Regions from separate parts of the Streptomyces sp. NPDC001568 genome, predicted to be linked through region 2. Evidence: riboswitches for the same ligand, from Rfam matches in the RefSeq annotation. Region 2 holds a riboswitch; the other holds the start of a gene.
The links. Region 2 has a riboswitch for S-adenosylmethionine ahead of thrC (threonine synthase). Riboswitches for the same ligand answer to the same signal wherever they lie in the genome.
Positions count from the first base shown of each region.

Region 1: it holds a riboswitch for S-adenosylmethionine, as region 2 does, so the genes downstream of both, ACFY0I_RS26720 (aminotransferase class V-fold PLP-dependent enzyme) here and thrC (threonine synthase) in region 2, are expected to answer to the same signal.

Region 1 covers NZ_JBIAVF010000015.1:106,570-115,012, reverse strand. The annotation lists gene ACFY0I_RS26745 (heme-copper oxidase subunit III) at 1-131, shown strand, start outside; gene ACFY0I_RS26740 (c-type cytochrome) at 208-1,017, shown strand; gene ACFY0I_RS26735 (Rieske 2Fe-2S domain-containing protein) at 1,014-2,072, shown strand; gene ACFY0I_RS26730 (cytochrome bc complex cytochrome b subunit) at 2,069-3,700, shown strand; gene trpD (anthranilate phosphoribosyltransferase) at 3,866-4,930, shown strand; SAM riboswitch class IV at 5,013-5,129, shown strand; gene ACFY0I_RS26720 (aminotransferase class V-fold PLP-dependent enzyme) at 5,345-6,754, shown strand; gene ACFY0I_RS26715 (hypothetical protein) at 6,768-6,968, shown strand; gene ACFY0I_RS26710 (Lrp/AsnC family transcriptional regulator) at 6,972-7,253, opposite strand; gene ACFY0I_RS26705 (rhomboid family intramembrane serine protease) at 7,250-7,984, opposite strand; gene ACFY0I_RS26700 (hypothetical protein) at 8,097-8,336, shown strand; gene ACFY0I_RS26695 (NYN domain-containing protein) at 8,376-8,443, shown strand, end outside.
Region 2 covers NZ_JBIAVF010000008.1:240,019-248,461, reverse strand. The annotation lists gene nagA (N-acetylglucosamine-6-phosphate deacetylase) at 1-425, opposite strand, end outside; gene ACFY0I_RS17250 (ROK family protein) at 425-1,357, opposite strand; gene ACFY0I_RS17245 (extracellular solute-binding protein) at 1,570-2,874, shown strand; gene ACFY0I_RS17240 (DUF3263 domain-containing protein) at 2,954-3,214, shown strand; gene otsB (trehalose-phosphatase) at 3,293-4,147, shown strand; gene ACFY0I_RS17230 (trehalose-6-phosphate synthase) at 4,199-5,662, opposite strand; gene ACFY0I_RS17225 (glucosyl-3-phosphoglycerate synthase) at 5,725-6,675, opposite strand; SAM riboswitch class I at 6,861-7,018, shown strand; gene thrC (threonine synthase) at 7,036-8,325, shown strand; gene ACFY0I_RS17215 (ubiquitin-like small modifier protein 1) at 8,360-8,443, shown strand, end outside.

The sequences.
Region 1 (8,443 bases), on a different contig from region 2:
TCGGCCGGACGTACGCGGCCAAGAGGTTCACCCACGAACAGGCCACGTCGGCCATCGTCGTGTCCTACTACTGGCACTTCGTCGATGTCGTCTGGATCGGCCTCTTCGCCACGATCTACCTGATCAAGTAGCGAACACGTCGCCGGGCCCGGCTCGGCACTCCATCCAGAAACACCGACGCAGAAGATCCTGACACCGGGGTAATCCGTGAAAAAGCTCTCCGCACGACGACGCCATCCGCTGGCGGCGGTCGTCGTTCTACTCTTCGCGCTGGCGGTCACTGGGGGGCTGTACGCCGCCTTCGCGCCCGCGGGCAAGGCGCAGGCCGACGAAACCGCCCAGTCCCTCGCCATCGAGGAGGGCCAGAAGCTCTACGCCGTGGGCTGCGCAAGCTGCCACGGTACCGGCGGTCAGGGTTCCTCTGACGGCCCCAGCCTGGTAGGCGTCGGCTCCGCTGCCGTCGACTTCCAGGTGAGCACGGGCCGCATGCCCGCCCAGCAGCCCGGCGCCCAGGTGCCGAAGAAGCCGAACATCTACTCGCAGGCCCAGATCGACCAGCTCGCGGCGTACATCGCTTCGCTCGGCGCCGGCCCGATCACGCCGTCCGAGAAGCAGTACGACCCGGCCGGGGCCAACATCGCCAAGGGTGGTGAGCTGTTCCGCAACAACTGCGCGCAGTGCCACAACTTCACCGGCGAGGGCGGCGCCCTGACGAACGGCAAGTACGCCCCGAACCTCGAGGACGTCTCGCCGAAGCACATCTACGAGGCCATGCTCACCGGCCCGCAGAACATGCCCTCCTTCCCGGACAGCACCATGCCGGAGCAGGGAAAGAAGGACATCATCGCGTACCTCCAGAACGTCAACGGCGAGAAGTCGACCAGCCCCGGTGGTCTCAAGCTCGGCGGCCTCGGCCCCGTCTCCGAGGGTCTGTTCGGCTGGATCTTCGGTCTGGGTGCGCTGATCGCTGTCGCCGTCTGGGTCGCGGCCCACACCGCTAAGGCCAAGAAGTCATGAGTAGCCAAGACATTCCCGAAGAGAAGCACCTGCCGAGCGAGCAGGGCGACGCACACCACGGTGGCGTGGCGGTCGCGGACGACCCGTTCGCCGACCCGGGCCTTCCGGTCCACAAGCCCCGTATCCAGGACATCGACGAGCGGGCGGCGAAGCGCTCCGAGCGCACCGTCGCGATGCTGTTCACGTTGTCGATGCTGGCCACGGTCGCCTTCATCGCCTCGTACGTGATCTTCCCGGTCGACAAGATCGTCTACATCTTCCCCATCGGGAAGGTGAGCGCGCTGAACTTCGCGCTCGGTCTCACCCTGGGCACGGCCCTCTTCTGCATCGGCGCGGGCGCGGTCCACTGGGCCCGCACCCTGATGTCCGACGTGGAGGTCGCCGCCGAGCGCCACGAGATCGCCGCTCCGCCGGAGGTCAAGGCGCAGGTCCTGCAGGACTTCGCCGACGGCGCGAACGAGTCCGGCATCGGCCGCCGGCCCCTGATCCGCAACACCCTGCTCGGCGCGCTGGCCCTGGTGCCGCTCTCCGGCGTGATGCTGCTGCGCGACCTGGGCCCGCTGCCCGAGGACAAGCTCCGCAAGACGATCTGGGCCAAGGGCAAGCTGCTCATCAACCAGAACACGATGGAGCCGCTGCGTCCCGAGGACATCCTGGTCGGCTCGCTGACCTTCGCCAAGCCCGAGGGCCTGGAGGAGGACGCGCACGACTACATGTCCCAGATCGCCAAGGCAGCCCTGATGATCGTCCGTATCCAGCCGGACGACATCAAGGACAAGAAGGAACTGGAGTGGTCCCACGACGGCATCGTGGCCTTCTCCAAGATCTGCACCCACGTCGGCTGCCCGATCAGCCTGTACGAGCAGCAGACGCACCACGTGCTCTGCCCGTGCCACCAGTCCACTTTCGACCTCTCCGACGGCGCCCGTGTCATCTTCGGCCCGGCCGGTCACGCGCTTCCGCAGCTGCGGATCGGCGTGAATGACGAGGGCTTCCTCGAAGCGCACGGCGACTTCGAAGAGCCCGTCGGTCCTGCATTCTGGGAGCGCGGATGAGCACTGCCACAGACAACAAGACGGGGCGCAAAGCGCCTGCCGGCGAGCGCGTAGCGGACTGGGCGGACGGCCGCCTGGGCATCTACGGCCTCGCCAAGGCCAACATGCGCAAGATCTTCCCGGACCACTGGTCCTTCATGCTGGGTGAGATCTGCCTCTACAGCTTCATCATCATCATCCTCACGGGTGTGTACCTGACGCTGTTCTTCCACCCGAGCATGAACGAGGTCGTGTACCACGGCTCGTACGTGCCGATGCAGGGTGTCCGGATGTCCGAGGCGTTCGCCTCGACCCTGGACATCAGCTTCGACGTCCGCGGCGGTCTGCTCATCCGGCAGATCCACCACTGGGCGGCACTGATCTTCGTCGCGGCGATGATGGTGCACATGATGCGCGTCTTCTTCACCGGCGCGTTCCGCAAGCCGCGCGAGATCAACTGGATCTTCGGCTTCCTGCTGCTGGTCCTCGGCATGTTCACCGGTTTCACCGGTTACTCGCTGCCGGACGACCTGCTCTCGGGCACCGGTGTCCGCTTCATGCAGGGCGCGATCCTGTCCGTGCCGGTCGTCGGCACGTACCTGTCGATGTTCCTGTTCGGCGGGGAGTTCCCCGGCCACGACTTCGTGGCCCGGTTCTACTCCATCCACATCCTGCTGCTGCCCGGCATCATGATGGGCCTGCTGGTCGCCCACCTGATCCTGGTCTTCTACCACAAGCACACCCAGTTCGCGGGCCCCGGCAAGACGAACAACAACGTCGTCGGCATGCCGCTGCTGCCGGTCTACATGGCGAAGGCAGGAGGCTTCTTCTTCCTGGTCTTCGGCATCATCGCGGCCATCGCGGGCATCGCCTCGATCAACCCCATCTGGGCGCTCGGTCCGTACGTCCCGGACCACGTGTCCACGGGCGCGCAGCCCGACTGGTACATGGGCTTCTCCGAGGGCCTCATCCGTGCGATGCCCGGCTGGGAGATCAACCTCTGGGGTCACACGCTCGTCCTGGGCGTGTTCGTCCCGCTGGTGATCTTCCCGCTGGTGCTGGCGACGATCGCGGTGTACCCGTTCGTCGAGTCCTGGGTCACCGGCGACAAGCGCGAGCACCACATCCTGGACCGCCCGCGCAACGTCCCGACCCGTACTGCCTTCGGTGTGGCCTGGCTGACCTGGTACGTCATCCTGCTGATCGCCGGTGGAAACGACATGTTCGCGCAGTACTTCCACCTCTCGATCAACTCGATCACCTGGTTCGCCCGGATCGGCTTCTTCGTCGGCCCGGTCATCGCCTTCGTCATCACCAAGCGGATCTGCCTCGGCCTCCAGCGCCGGGACCGGGACAAGGTGCTGCACGGTCGCGAGACCGGCATCATCAAGCGCCTGCCGCACGGTGAGTTCGTCGAGATCCACGAGCCGCTCCCGCAGGGCCAGCTCCACACGCTCACCTCGTACAACACGTACGAGCCGGTCGAGATCGGCCCGACGGTCGACGAGAACGGCGTCGAGCGCAAGGTGAAGGCCACCGAGAAGCTGCGCGCGAAGCTCAGCAAGAGCTACTACGCCGAGGGCGGCCAGATCCCGAAGCCCACGGTGGAGGAGTACAAGGAGATCCAGAGCGGCCACGGCCACCACTGATCCCCCGCACGACCGCTTGAGGGATTGGTTTCGGCCAATCCTGGTGTCGCCACGGCGAGAGCCCCGTCCAGTCTCTGGACGGGGCTCTTTGCCGTCTCCGGGGCTGGATAGGCTGGTCCCCTTCCCATTCGACGTGGCAACCTCACCAGGCAGCAGGAGCGGACCATGAACGTTGTGACCCCGGCAGGCGGCGACAGCGTGGCGGCCCGTGGCTGGCCGGGCCTCCTCGACGCCCTGCTGACCGGTCGGAACCTCGGTGCGGACGACACCGCCTGGGCGATGGAGCAGATCATGCGGGGCGAGGCCACCGACGCGCAGATCGCCGGCTTCGTGGTCGCGCTGCGGGCCAAGGGGGAGACCGTCGCGGAGATCAACGGCATGGTGCGGGCCATGTACGAACACGCCAACCTGATCGAGGTCCCGGGCCGGACGGTGGACATCGTCGGCACCGGCGGCGACGGCGCCAAGACGGTCAACATCTCGACCATGTCGGCGATCGTGGTGGCCGGCACGGGCGCGAAGGTCGTCAAGCACGGGAACCGGGCGGCGTCCTCCGCGAGCGGCTCCTCCGACGTGCTGGAGAAGCTCGGCGTCAACCTCAACCTCACCCCGGCCCGGGTCGTGGAGGTCGTCGAGGAAGCCGGGATCACGCTCTGCTTCGCGGTGAAGTTCCACCCGGCGCTGCGGCACGTGGCGGCCGCCCGCAAGGAGTTGGGCATCCGGACGACCTTCAACTTCCTCGGCCCCCTGACCAACCCGGCCAAGGTGCGGGCCCAGGCCACGGGCGTGGCCGATCCCCGGGTGGCCCCCATCATGGCGGGGGTGCTGGCCGAACGGGGCTCCTCCGCGCTGGTGTTCCGCGGGGACGACGGCCTCGACGAGTTGACCACCACCGCCACCTCGCGGGTGTGGTGGGTCCGGGACGGCTCGGTCACCGAGACCCCCTTCGACCCGCGCGACATCGGGATCCCGCTCGTCGACGTGTCGGCGCTGCGCGGCGAGGACGCCTCGTACAACGCCGACGTCGCCCGCCGGCTGCTGGCGGGGGAGACCGGCCCCGTCCGGGACGCCGTACTGCTGAACTCGGCCGCGGCCCTGGTGGCGCTGGACCCGGGGACGGGCTCCCTGGAGGAGCAGCTCGCGGCGGGCGTGACCCGGGCGGCCCAGTCCATCGACTCGGGATCCGCTCGCGCCGCGCTGGACCGCTGGGTGGCGGCGAGCAACGCCTGAGGCACCGTTTCGGCCAAGACCCCGGTCCGCATCGTGGACCGGGGTCTTGCGCACGGGAGATCGTGTGGCAGGATTCTGACCAGGTCACGAGTGACAGCGTTTAGGCCCCGGCTTGCTGTCCGGCAACCCTCCTTCCGTGGCGGGGTGCCCCGGGTGATGACCAGGCCGTAGGCAGCGAGGTCTACGGCAAGCGCGGATCCCTCGATACCAGGGGTCCTGGTCTCTCGAGGAGCGTTTTCCGTGAGCAAGCGAATGCGATAGGGCGACTCCGCCCCCACTTCACCCCTCGGACCGGGGCACTTCCGTGCATCCCGCGTCACTCCGAGGGCTTTCCCGTACCCCGACGGCCGCAGCGCCGCATCCGCGTACGGGCACACCGAAGCCATTCCGCCCTGCCTGCCGGGAGATACCGCCATGTCCGCATCCCTGAACGCCGCCGCCGTCGCCACCGCCACCGACGTGTGCGTCGACGAGCCCACCTGCGCCGAGCCGCTGGCCGTGCTCGGCCGCGACGTCACCGTCCCGCTCGTGACCGGCGGCGAGGTCACCTACGCCGCCCTGGACTACGCTGCCAGCGCCCCGGCGCTCCAGCGGGTCTGGGACGACGTCGCCGCCTACGCCCCCTACTACGGCAGCGTCCACCGCGGGGCCGGCTACCTCTCCCAGCTCTCCACCGACCTCTTCGAGCAGAGCCGCGTCACCGTCGCCGAGTTCCTCGACTGCCGGGCCTCCGACCAGGTGGTCTTCACCCGGTCCACCACCGACTCCCTCAACCTGCTCGCCGCCGTCCTGCCGGCCGACTGCCAGGTGTTCGTCTTCGAGACCGAGCACCACGCCTCGCTGCTGCCCTGGACGAACGCCCGCGTCACCTACCTCAACGCCCCCCGCACCCCCGGCGAGGCCGTCGCCACCCTGGAGCGGGCGCTCGCCGACCGCACTGCGTCGATTGAAGAGGGTTACGGCCCGGCGCTGGTCTGCGTCACCGGCGCCTCCAACGTCACCGGCGAGCTGTGGCCGGTCAAGGAACTCGCCGCCGCCGCGCACGCCCACGGCGCGCGGATCGTCCTGGACGCCGCCCAGCTGGCCCCGCACCACCCCGTCTCCGTCCGGGACCTCGACGTGGACTGGGTCGCCTTCTCCGGCCACAAGCTGTACGCCCCCTTCGGCTCGGGCGTCCTCGCCGGCCGCGCGGACTGGCTCCAGGAGGCCGACCCGTACCTCGCCGGCGGCGGCGCCTCCCGCAAGGTGGCCCGCCGCGAGGACGGCGGCGTCGACGTCGAGTGGCACACCACCGCCGCCCGGCACGAGGCCGGTTCCCCGAACGTCATCGGCGTCTACTCCATCGCCTCCGCCTGCAAGGCCCTGAAGGAGGCCGGGTTCGAGAACCTGGTCGCCCGCGAGAACCACCTCATCGCGAAGGTCCGCGAGGGCCTGTCGGAGGTCCCGGCCGTACGCGTCCTGTCCCTGTTCGGGGACGACGCCCCGCGCGTCGGCGTCATCTCCTTCGTGGTCGACGGCTGGAACAGCTCCCACTTCGCCGCCGCCCTGTCCGCCGAGTACGGCATCGGCGTCCGCGACGGCCTCTTCTGCGCCCACCCGCTGGTCCGCACCCTCCTCGGCAGCGAGCCGCAGGAGCCGGGCGAGTGCGGGGCGCCGGAGGCCGCGCCGGGGGAGCGCTCGCTGAACGCCATCCGCGTCAGCTTCGGCGCGGGCACCCCCGACGAGCACGTCGAGCGGTTCGTCCGCGCGGTGAAGGAACTCGTCGCGGACGGCGCCAAGTGGCAGTACCGCACCGAAGAGGGCCGCTGCGTCCCGGCCGTCTGAGCTCGTTCGGGTCATGACGTACGGGGATCGGCCACCCGTGCTCCGCGCGGCCGTCGACAGGCCGCTGCCCGGGGACCCCGAGGGTGAGGCCACCGGGGCGCGGGCGTACGTCGCGCACGTCGACGGGGATCTCGGCGGCTACCCGCGCGGGTACCTGATCCGGCTCCGGGAGGGGCGCCCCGCCCGGGTGGGCGAGGCGCTGCCCGGGCTGTGAACGCTACGCGTCGAGGCCGATCGCGAAGGCGGCCTCGAGGTCGTGCTGGGAGTACGTGCGGAACGCGACGTGCGTGTCCGTCGCCTCGACGCCGGGGATCTTGCTGATGCTGCCCGGGATGATGTCCGCGAGGTTCTCGTGGCGGGCGACGCGGACCAGCGCGATCAGGTCGTACGTTCCGGTGACCGAGTAGACCTCGCTGACGCTGTCCAGCTGCGCGATGGACTCGGCGATCTCGGGGATGCGGTCCACGCTGGTCTTGATGAGCACGATCGCGGTGATCACGGTTGGCTGTCTCCCTCGCCGGATGTCACTGGTCGCCTCACTGTAGTCGTACGCCGATATCGGGCCCACGCGTACAGGAAGCCGAGGGAGAAGCCCACCACGTGGGCCAGGTAGGCCACCCCCGGACCGCTGTCCGCCCGGTGCGCCGCCAGCCATTGCAGGCCGAACCAGAAGAGCAGCACGATCCACGCCGGGAAGCGCAGCGGCAGGAACAGCAGGAACGGGAACAGGCTGGTCACCCGGGCGTGCGGGAACAGGCAGAGGAAGGCGCCGAGGACCGCCGAGATCGCGCCGGACGCGCCGACCAGGGTCTGGTCGGAGGAGGCGTTGGCCGCCGCGTACGAGGCCAGTGCGAGGTATCCGGTGCAGACGTAGAACACGAGGAAGGGCGCGCGGCCCATCCGTTCCTCCGTCATCGCCCCGAAGACGTACAGGAAGAGCATGTTCCCGAGCAGGTGCAGCCAACTGCCGTGGACGAAGAGGGCCGTCAGGGGGGTGAGCAGCGCCCGGCCGGCTCCCGAGAACAGTTCGTCCGGGACCACGCCCCAGTGCCGGAAGTACGCGGTGCCCGTCTCCGTCAGCCGATCTCCCGTCCCGTACGAGGGGTTCAGGCCCGATGCCGGGCCGAGGACGAACGCCACGCAGCAGCCGGCGATCAGCGCGTACGTGATCACCGGGCCCCGGGCGGCCTCGCGGACGGTCCGCCACCTTACGATCATGCGACAGAGCATGACGCAGGTGGACCCCCTCGGGGGTGGTGCCAGGCCGTAGGGTTACGTGCGCGGTCCGCGGACCGCCGCGGAAGGCTTTGATTGAATGAGCTACGAAGGAGAGAGCGGCCTGATGACGGTTCCCCTGCCGACCGACACCACCCGGTGGCGCTGCACGCTGTGCGGCAACCTCACGCGGTTCGACGTCACCCGATCGTCGAAGGTCGTGGAGTACGTCCACCTGGACCTCGCCGGGGAGCCCAAGGTCGAGGAACGCGAGGTGGTCAGTGAGACCATCGAGTCGGTCCGCTGCCGCTGGTGCAACGCGGTGGACCAGATCGAACTCGTGGACAGGCCGGGCACCGACTCCTGACGGAGCCGGGCCCACAGTAGATCACGGTAGGGGTGACGGATTGTGGAGCCAGCAAGCGGCGCTGAGCCGGCCGACGAGGCCGGCGACGCCGCCGAGGCGCTCGACCG
Region 2 (8,443 bases):
AGTTCCTCCTTGTGCGCGCCCTTGCGGCAGGGGTTGATGAACGGCCCCTCGAAGTGGATGCCCGCGATCTCGCCCTGCTGGGTGAGCTCGGCCAGCAGTCCGGCGCGCCGGGCCAGTTCGGCGAGGTCGCCGGTGACCGTGGACGCGACGAGGGTCGTCGTGCCGTGCTCGCGGTGGGTGCGGACGCCCTTGAGGACGTCCTCGGCGGTCCCGGAGGTGAAGGAGGCCCCGCCGCCGCCGTGGTTGTGCATGTCCACGAAGCCGGGGACGAGCCAGTGCCCGGACAGGTCGACGTGCCGCGCGCCCTCGTCGGCGCTGCCCGCGATGCGGTCGCCGGCGACGATGACCCGGCCGCCCGCCACGGTGCCGGTCGGCAGCACCACCCTGGCGCCGGAGAGAACGGTGCTGTGTGCGCTTCCGGACATCAGGCAGGTACCTCCGTGGCGAGTAGGTCCCAGGCGAGCAGCCCTGCGCCCAGGCATCCGGCGGTGTCCCCGAGGGCCGCCGGAACGATCTCGGGCAGCCGCTGGAACGTCACGCGTTCCTCCACGGCCGTCCGAAGCGGTGTGAACAAGGTTTCCCCCGCCTCCGCCAGCCCGCCACCGATGATCAGCGTGCGCGGGTCCAGCAGGGTGATCGCGGTGACGAGCCCGTCGGCGAGGGCGCCGATCGCGGACAGCCAGACCTCGCGGGCCCGCGCGTCACCGGACTCGACGGCCTTCGCGCAGTCCGCGGCGTCCGCCTCGGGGTCGCCGGACGCGGCTGCCCAGGCGCGGCTGACGGCGGAGGCGGAGGCCAGGGTCTCCAGGCAGCCGTGCTGGCCGCAGCCGCAGGCGGGTCCGCCGGGCCGCACCACGATGTGACCGATCTCGCCCGCGTAGCCGTGCGCGCCGGCCTCGATGGCTCCGGCGATGCCGATGGCCCCGGCGATGCCGGTGCCGAGGGGGACGAACAGGAAGCGGTCGGCGCCGTGGCCCGCGCCGATGCGGCCCTCCGCGAGGCCGCCCGTGCGCACGTCGTGGCCCAGGGCCACCGGGATGCCGCCGAGGCGTCTGCCGAGGAGCTCGCGCATCGGTACGTCGCGCCAGCCCAGGTTCGCCGCGTACACGGCGATCCCCCGGTCGGCGTCGACGATGCCGGGGACGGCGACGCCGGCGGCCGAGGCGGACGCCCCGAACCGCTCCCGGCCCAGGACCAGCAGCTCGGACGCGAAGTCCAGGATCGTCTCGACGACGGCCTCGGGGCCCCGCTCGCGGCCTGTGGCGCGGCGCGCCTCGTGCAGCAGGGTGCCGTCCTCGGCGATGAGGGCGGCCTTCATCCCGGTGCCGCCCACATCGAGGGCGATGACGTGTTTCACGGGTTTCACAGGTGACAGTCTCGCGTGCTCGGCGGGCAAAGGTCTAGTCCATTGGGAGGGATTGTTGAGTGGCCATACAAATTCGGGACCTTGGTCCGGCTACGGTCCGGACACAGTCCGGGCAAGGCGTGCGCGGCAGGTGTGAGCGAGCCGTCAAAGTGGTGTAGACCTTACGTCGAATCGTACGTACGACAAGGGGTGGATCGAGAACCGTGAAGGGCCGTTACCTGAGCCTGGCCGCGTCCGGCGCCGTGCTGTGCCTGACCGCCGTGACGCTGACCGGCTGCGGCAGCCTGGAAAGCCTCACCGGTGACAACGAGGTGACCCTGCGGGTCGTGGCGGCCGACTACGGCGACAATCCGCAGAACTCCTCGACGGGCTACTGGAAGGACCTCGCCGCGGCCTTCGAGAAGGACAACCCCAACGTCCACGTCGAGGTCAGCGTCTACTCCTGGTCGGAGGTCGACGCGAAGGTCGCCGAGATGGTCAAGGCGGGCAAGGCGCCCGACATCGCGCAGATCGGCGCCTACGCCGACTACGCGGAGGCGGACAAGCTCTACACCGTCGACGAACTGCTCTCCGTCAACACCGAGGCCGACTTCCTTGCCCCCCTCGCCGACGCGGGCAAGGTCAAGCGCGTCCAGTACGGCATGCCGTTCGTGGCCAGCACCCGACTGCTCTTCTACAACACCAAGCTCCTCGGCGACGCCGGCGTCATACCCAAGGACGGCGCGACCCCCTGGCAGCCCAAGAGCTGGGCCGACCTGGAGGCCGCGGCCAAGAAGCTCAAGGCCGCGAACGTCCCCACCCCGTTCGCCGTGCCGCTCGGCCGCGAGGAGGCCCAGGCCGAGTCGATGATGTGGATGCTCTCCGGCGGCGGTGGCTACACCGACAACGAGGAGAGCTACCAGATCGACTCCCCGGAGAACGTCAAGGCCTTCGAGTTCCTCCGTGACCGGATGGTCGGCCAGGGCCTGACCGGCTCCGTCGAACCGGGCAAGCTCGACCGCCAGGCCGCCTTCGACGCCTTCACCCGGGGCGAGGTCGGCATGCTCAACGGCCACCCCACCCTGCTCAAGCAGGCCGGGGGCAAGGGCGTGAAGTTCGGCATGGTGCAGATGCCGACCGTCGACGGCACCGACCACTCCACGATGGGCGTCGCCGACTGGGTCATGGCCTTCAAGAACGGCCACAAGAAGGAGTCCGGGAAGTTCCTGGACCACCTGTACTCGGCGAAGAACGTGACGACCTTCACCAACAAGTACGACCTGCTGCCCGTCACCACCAGCGGCTACCGGGCCATGGAGGCGAGCACCGGCGGCTCCGCCGCCCAGCTGCGGACCTTCCTGACGGCCCTGCCCAACTCCAAGCTGTACCCCGTCGGCAAGAAGTCCTGGGCCGGGGTCAGCGAGGACGTGAAGGAGAACATCGGCAAGGTCGTGCAGCCCGGCGGACAGCCCGCGAAGGTCCTGGAGGACATCGCGACGTCCGCCCGCAAGGCCGACGGCGACCGCTGACCCGCCGCCCGCACGCCCGACGGCGGCCACCGACACCCGCCGCGCGGCAGGTGTCGGTGGCCGCCGTTAATCTGGCCGTATGACGGACGACGGACAGGTGGAACGGCGGCCGGCGGCCCGGCTGACCCCCACCGAGGCCGCCGTACTCGCCTACGAGGGGCGCAGCTGGCCGGGGCCGGGCGCCAAGGAGCGGGCGATACGCGAGGCCCTCGGACTGACCCCCGTGCGCTACTACCAGCTGCTCAACGCCCTCATGGACGACCCGCGCGCCCTGGAGCACGCCCCGGGCACCGTCAACCGGCTCCGCCGCGTCCGCGAGGCCCAGCGCGCCCGACGGTGATCCGCCGGCGGTTCGCGGGCGGTCCGGGTCGGGAGGCGGTCTGGGCGGCGGGCGGATTACGCCGGTAGGGTCATCGGTATGGGGAGCCGCCCGCACGACCTGCCGATGCCCGAGCCCGTCACCGCCGCCGGACGGGAGGGCCTCGAAGCCCTCCTGCGCACACCCCGCAGGGCCGTCGTCGCCCTCGACTTCGACGGCACCCTCGCCGACATCGTTCCCGACCCCGACCAGGCCCGCGCCCACCCCGACGCCGTCCCGGCGCTCGCCGCGCTCGCGCCCGAGGTCGCCGCCGTCGCCGTCGTCACCGGCCGCCCCGCCGGCGTCGCCGTACGGTACGGCGGGTTCGCCGGGGTCCCGGGACTGGAACACATGGTGGTCCTCGGCCACTACGGCGCCGAGCGCTGGGACGCCGTCACCGGCATCGTCCACGCCCCCGCCGAGCACCCGGGCGTCGCGGCCGTACGGGCCGAGCTGCCCGGCTTCCTCGACTCCATCGGCGCCTGGCGCGGCACCTGGATCGAGGAGAAGGGCCGGGCGCTGGCCGTCCACACCCGCCGCGCCGCCGACCCCGAGCAGGCCTTCGCCGCCCTGCGGGAGCCGCTCGCCGAGCTGGCCGCGCGGCACGGGCTGATGGTCGAGCCCGGCCGGGCCGTCCTGGAACTGCGTCCGCCCGGCATGGACAAGGGCGTCGCCCTGACGGAGTTCCTCGCCGAACGGGACGCCGAGGCGGTCCTGTACGCGGGCGACGACCTGGGCGACCTCGCCGCGTTCTCGGCCGTCGAGAAGCGGCGCGCCGACGGACTGCCCGGACTGCTGGTGTGCAGCGGCTCGGCCGAGGTGCCCGAGCTGGCCGCCCGCGCCGACCTGGTCCTGCCGGGACCGGCCGCCGTCACCGCCTTCCTGGCCGCGCTCGCCCGGACCCTGCGCGCCTGACCGACGTGCCCGCGCCGTACCGGGGTCCGCCCCGGTACGGCGCGCCGCGCGTCAGGCCTCGGGCGCCAGGCGGTCCAGCTGGGCCGTGAACCAGGCCGCCGGGGGCAGCGCCGTGGCCGCCGCCGCCAGGCGCTTCGTACGCTCCGCCCGCTCCTCGGCCGGCATGGACAGCGCCGCGTGCAGGGCCTCGGCCGTCTGCGTGACGTCGTACGGGTTCACCACGATCGCGTCGTCCCGCAGCTCCCCGTACGCCCCGGCACCCGTGGACAGGACCAGCGCGACACCGGCCTCCGACACCACCGGGATCTCCTTCGCCACCAGGTTCATGCCGTCGCGCACCGGGTTCACCAGCGCCACGTCCGCCAGGCGGTAGGCGGCCAGCGAGCGCGCGAAGTCGTCCTCGACGGACACCAGTACCGGCTGCCAGTCCTGCGTACCGAACTCCGCGTTGATCTCCGCGGCCAGGTCCCGGACCGCCTGCGTGTACGAGCGGTAGGCCTCCAGGTCCTGCCGGGACGGGTACGCGGACGCCAGGTGCACCACCTCGCCCCGCCACTCGGGGTGCGTGGTGAGCAGCTCCCGGTAGGCGAGGAGCCCGCGCAGGATGTTCTTCGACAGCTCGGTGCGGTCGACCCGGACGATCGCCTTGCGGCCCGCGACCTCGCTCCGCAGCCCCGCCAGCTTGTCGTCGACCTCCGGCCGGTGGGCCAGGGCCCGCAGGTCGTCCCCGTCCACGCCCAGCGCGAACACCGCCACGTCCGTACGCCGGTGGCGCACCGGGCCCAGCGGGCTCTTGCGCACCCAGCGCGACCGCGACGGCTCGACGCCCGCCGGGGACATCGGTTCGGCGATGCCCCGCTCGTCGTCCAGCCGGGCGCCGCCCATGAAGCTCTGGGCCCACGCCCAGGTGTGGAAGCCGACCACGTCCGCGCCGAGCATCCCCCACATCAGCTCCGAACGGATGTCGTCCGGGAGCATGCCCAGGTACTCGGACGACGCCCACGGCGTGTGCGTGAAGTGCCCGATCCGCAGGTCCGGCCGCAGCTCGCGCAGCTGACCCGGCACCAGCGCCAGGTGGTAGTCCTGCACCAGCACGCGGGCGCCCTGCGCGGCCTCCTGCGCCAGCGCCTCGGCGAACGCCCGGTTGTAGGCGGTGTACGAGGCCCACTGCCGCCGGAACCTCGCGTCGAAGACCGGCTCGCGGGGGACGTCGTACAGGTGGTGGTGGGTGAACCAGAGCACCGAGTTGGCGATGCCGTTGTACGCGTCGTCGTACACCGCGGGGTCGATGTCCAGCATGCGCACGCCCGGCTCTCGGACGCCCCGGCGCACCGCCTCCCGGTCGGCGTCGGACAGGGCCGCGCAGATCCACAGGGCCTCCGGCTGCTGCGCGAGGGCCGCGGAGAGACCGGAGACGAGACCGCCCCCACCGCGCCGGGCACTGAGGGTGCCGTCCTGGTCGAGGGCGTACGAGAGCGGGCCGCGGTTCGCGGCGACGAGTACCTGAGAAGCCATGCGGCCAACCTAGCCAGGCCCACCCCCGGTCAAACGCCCGTACGCCGAGGGCCCGCGGAGGATTACGCCACGCGACGGCCCGCGTACTCCTCGATCCCCGCCATCGGCGGTCGCTCCTCGGTGTCCACCGGGTGGGTGCGCGGCACGAAACCGTCCGGCCCCCGCTCGAACTGCGTCAGCTCCGGCCGTACGAGGTGCCCGCGCGAGAGCCGCAGCTGCGCCGTGCGGTAGATCGCCGCGGCCATCCGACCGAGTGCCTGCCCGTCCTGGTGGCGGTGCACCCGGACGCCCACGTCGACCTGGGCCAGCGCGTCCAGCCCGACCGTGTGCAGCGCGTCCACGAGCAGACCCAGCTCGACCCCGTACCCGACGGGGAACGGAAGCCGTTCCAGCAGCGACCGGCGTACGGCGTACTCACCGCCCAGCGGCTGCACGAAGCCGGCCAGCTGCGGCCAGTGCAGGTTCAGCAGCGGACGGGCGACCAGCTCGGTGACCCGGCCGCCCTGACCGGGGGCGTCCCCCAGCGGGCGGTCGTACATCGCCTTGACGAACTGCACCTGCGGATCGGTCAGCAGCGGACCCACGATCCCGGACACGAAGGCGGAGTCGAAGTCCCGCAGGTCGGCGTCCACGAAACAGACGACCTCGCCGGTCGTCGCCAGCAGCGAGCGCCACAGCACCTCGCCCTTGCCGGGCAGCGCCGGAATGCGGGGGAGGACCTCGTCACGGTGCACGACCCGGGCGCCGGCGGCTGCCGCGACCTTCGCCGTACCGTCCGAGGAACCCGAGTCGATCACCACCAGCTCGTCGACGAGGGGGATCGCCGGGCCGTCGATCAGATCGCGCCGGATCACCTCGACGATCCGCCCGACCGTGGCCTCCTCGTCGAGGGCGGGCAGCACCACGCTGACCGTCGTGCCCGTCGCCCGTTTCCGGTCGAGGAGCTGGTCGAGCGGTCGGTCTGCTGCGGACCAGGAGCGGGCGGCCAGCCAGCGCTCCACCTCTTCCAGCACTCTCGGGACTCCCTGCTTCATCGGTGGTTTGGACCGAAAAGTGATCCATCTCGCGGTTCGGACGGCTGTCTCAACCACCCGGACCTTCGGTTACAGTCTTGAACAACGCGATGGACCACCGCATGCCGGGGGTCCCGCGCACAAACGCCCGGACACGCAATGGAGCGCGCCGTCCGGTGCCATACCGCTCATCCAGAGGGGCAGAGGGATACGGCCCGTTGAAGCCCCGGCAACCCTCCAGTCGGTTCTCGCGATGCGTCTGAGACGCACTCCCGCGAGGTCCCCGACTAGGGAAGGTGCCAATTCCGTCTCATGGCGAAGTGCGCCATGGGGAAGATGAGGAGAAAGGGCCTCGCCATCATGGCTGCACAGACCGTCGCCACCTCTGCCGAGCAGGCGTCCGTGGATCTCGGACCCGCCACCGGCCTTTCCTGCCGCGAGTGCGGAACCCGCTTCGAGCTCGGTCCCATTTTCGCCTGCGTCGAGTGTTTCGGACCGCTGGAAGTCTCCTACGACCTGCCCCTCGGCGACCCCGAGGCCCTGCGCGCGGCCATCGAGGCCGGCCCCGACAACATCTGGCGCTACGCCCCGCTGCTGCCCGTCCCGGCGAACGTGGCCTCCAAGCCGAACCTGAACCCCGGCTTCACCAAGCTCGTCGACGCCGCCAACCTGGCCAAGGAGCTGGGCGTCACCGGCAAGCTGTACGTCAAGGACGACTCCGGCAACCCGACGCACTCCTTCAAGGACCGTGTCGTGGCCATCGCCGTCGAGGCCGCCCGCGCCTTCGGCTTCACCACCCTCTCCTGCTCCTCCACCGGCAACCTGGCCGGCGCCGTCGGCGCCGCGGCCGCCCGCGCCGGCTTCCGTTCCTGCGTGTTCATCCCGCACGACCTGGAGCAGGGCAAGGTCGTCATGGCCGGTGTCTACGGTGGCGACCTCGTCGGCATCGAGGGCAACTACGACGACGTCAACCGCTTCTGCTCCGAGCTCATCGGCGACCCGCTGGGCGAGGGCTGGGGCTTCGTCAACGTCAACCTGCGTCCGTACTACGGCGAGGGCTCCAAGACCCTGGCGTACGAGATCTGCGAGCAGCTCGGCTGGCGGCTGCCCGACCAGATCGTCATCCCGATCGCGTCCGGCTCCCAGCTGACGAAGATCGACAAGGGTCTGCAGGAGCTGATCAAGCTCGGCCTCGTCGAGGACAAGCCGTACAAGATCTTCGGCGCCCAGGCCGAGGGCTGCTCCCCGGTGTCGACCGCCTTCAAGGCCGGTCACGACGTGGTCCGCCCGCAGAAGCCGAACACCATCGCCAAGTCCCTCGCGATCGGCAACCCGGCCGACGGCCCGTACGTCCTGGACATCGCGCGGCGCACCGGTGGATACGTCGAGGACGTCAACGACACCCAGGTCGTCGAGGCCATCAAGATCCTCGCGCAGACCGAGGGCATCTTCGCCGAGACCGCGGGCGGCGTCACCGTCGGCGTGACGAAGAAGCTCATCGAGAACGGGCAGCTCGACCCGACGCTGACCACCGTGATCCTGAACACCGGCGACGGCCTCAAGACCCTGGAGGCGGTGGCCGCCGACAGCGGCCAGACCGCCACCATCCGCCCGAGCCTGGAAGCCTTCCGCGCCGCCGGCCTGGCCTGATCCTCCCCACGACACCCGGAAAGGCGGTAGCGCCATGAGCGTCAACGTCCGCATCCCCACCATCCTGCGCACCTACACCGGCGGCGTCGCCGAGGTCTCGGCCGAGGGCACGACCCTG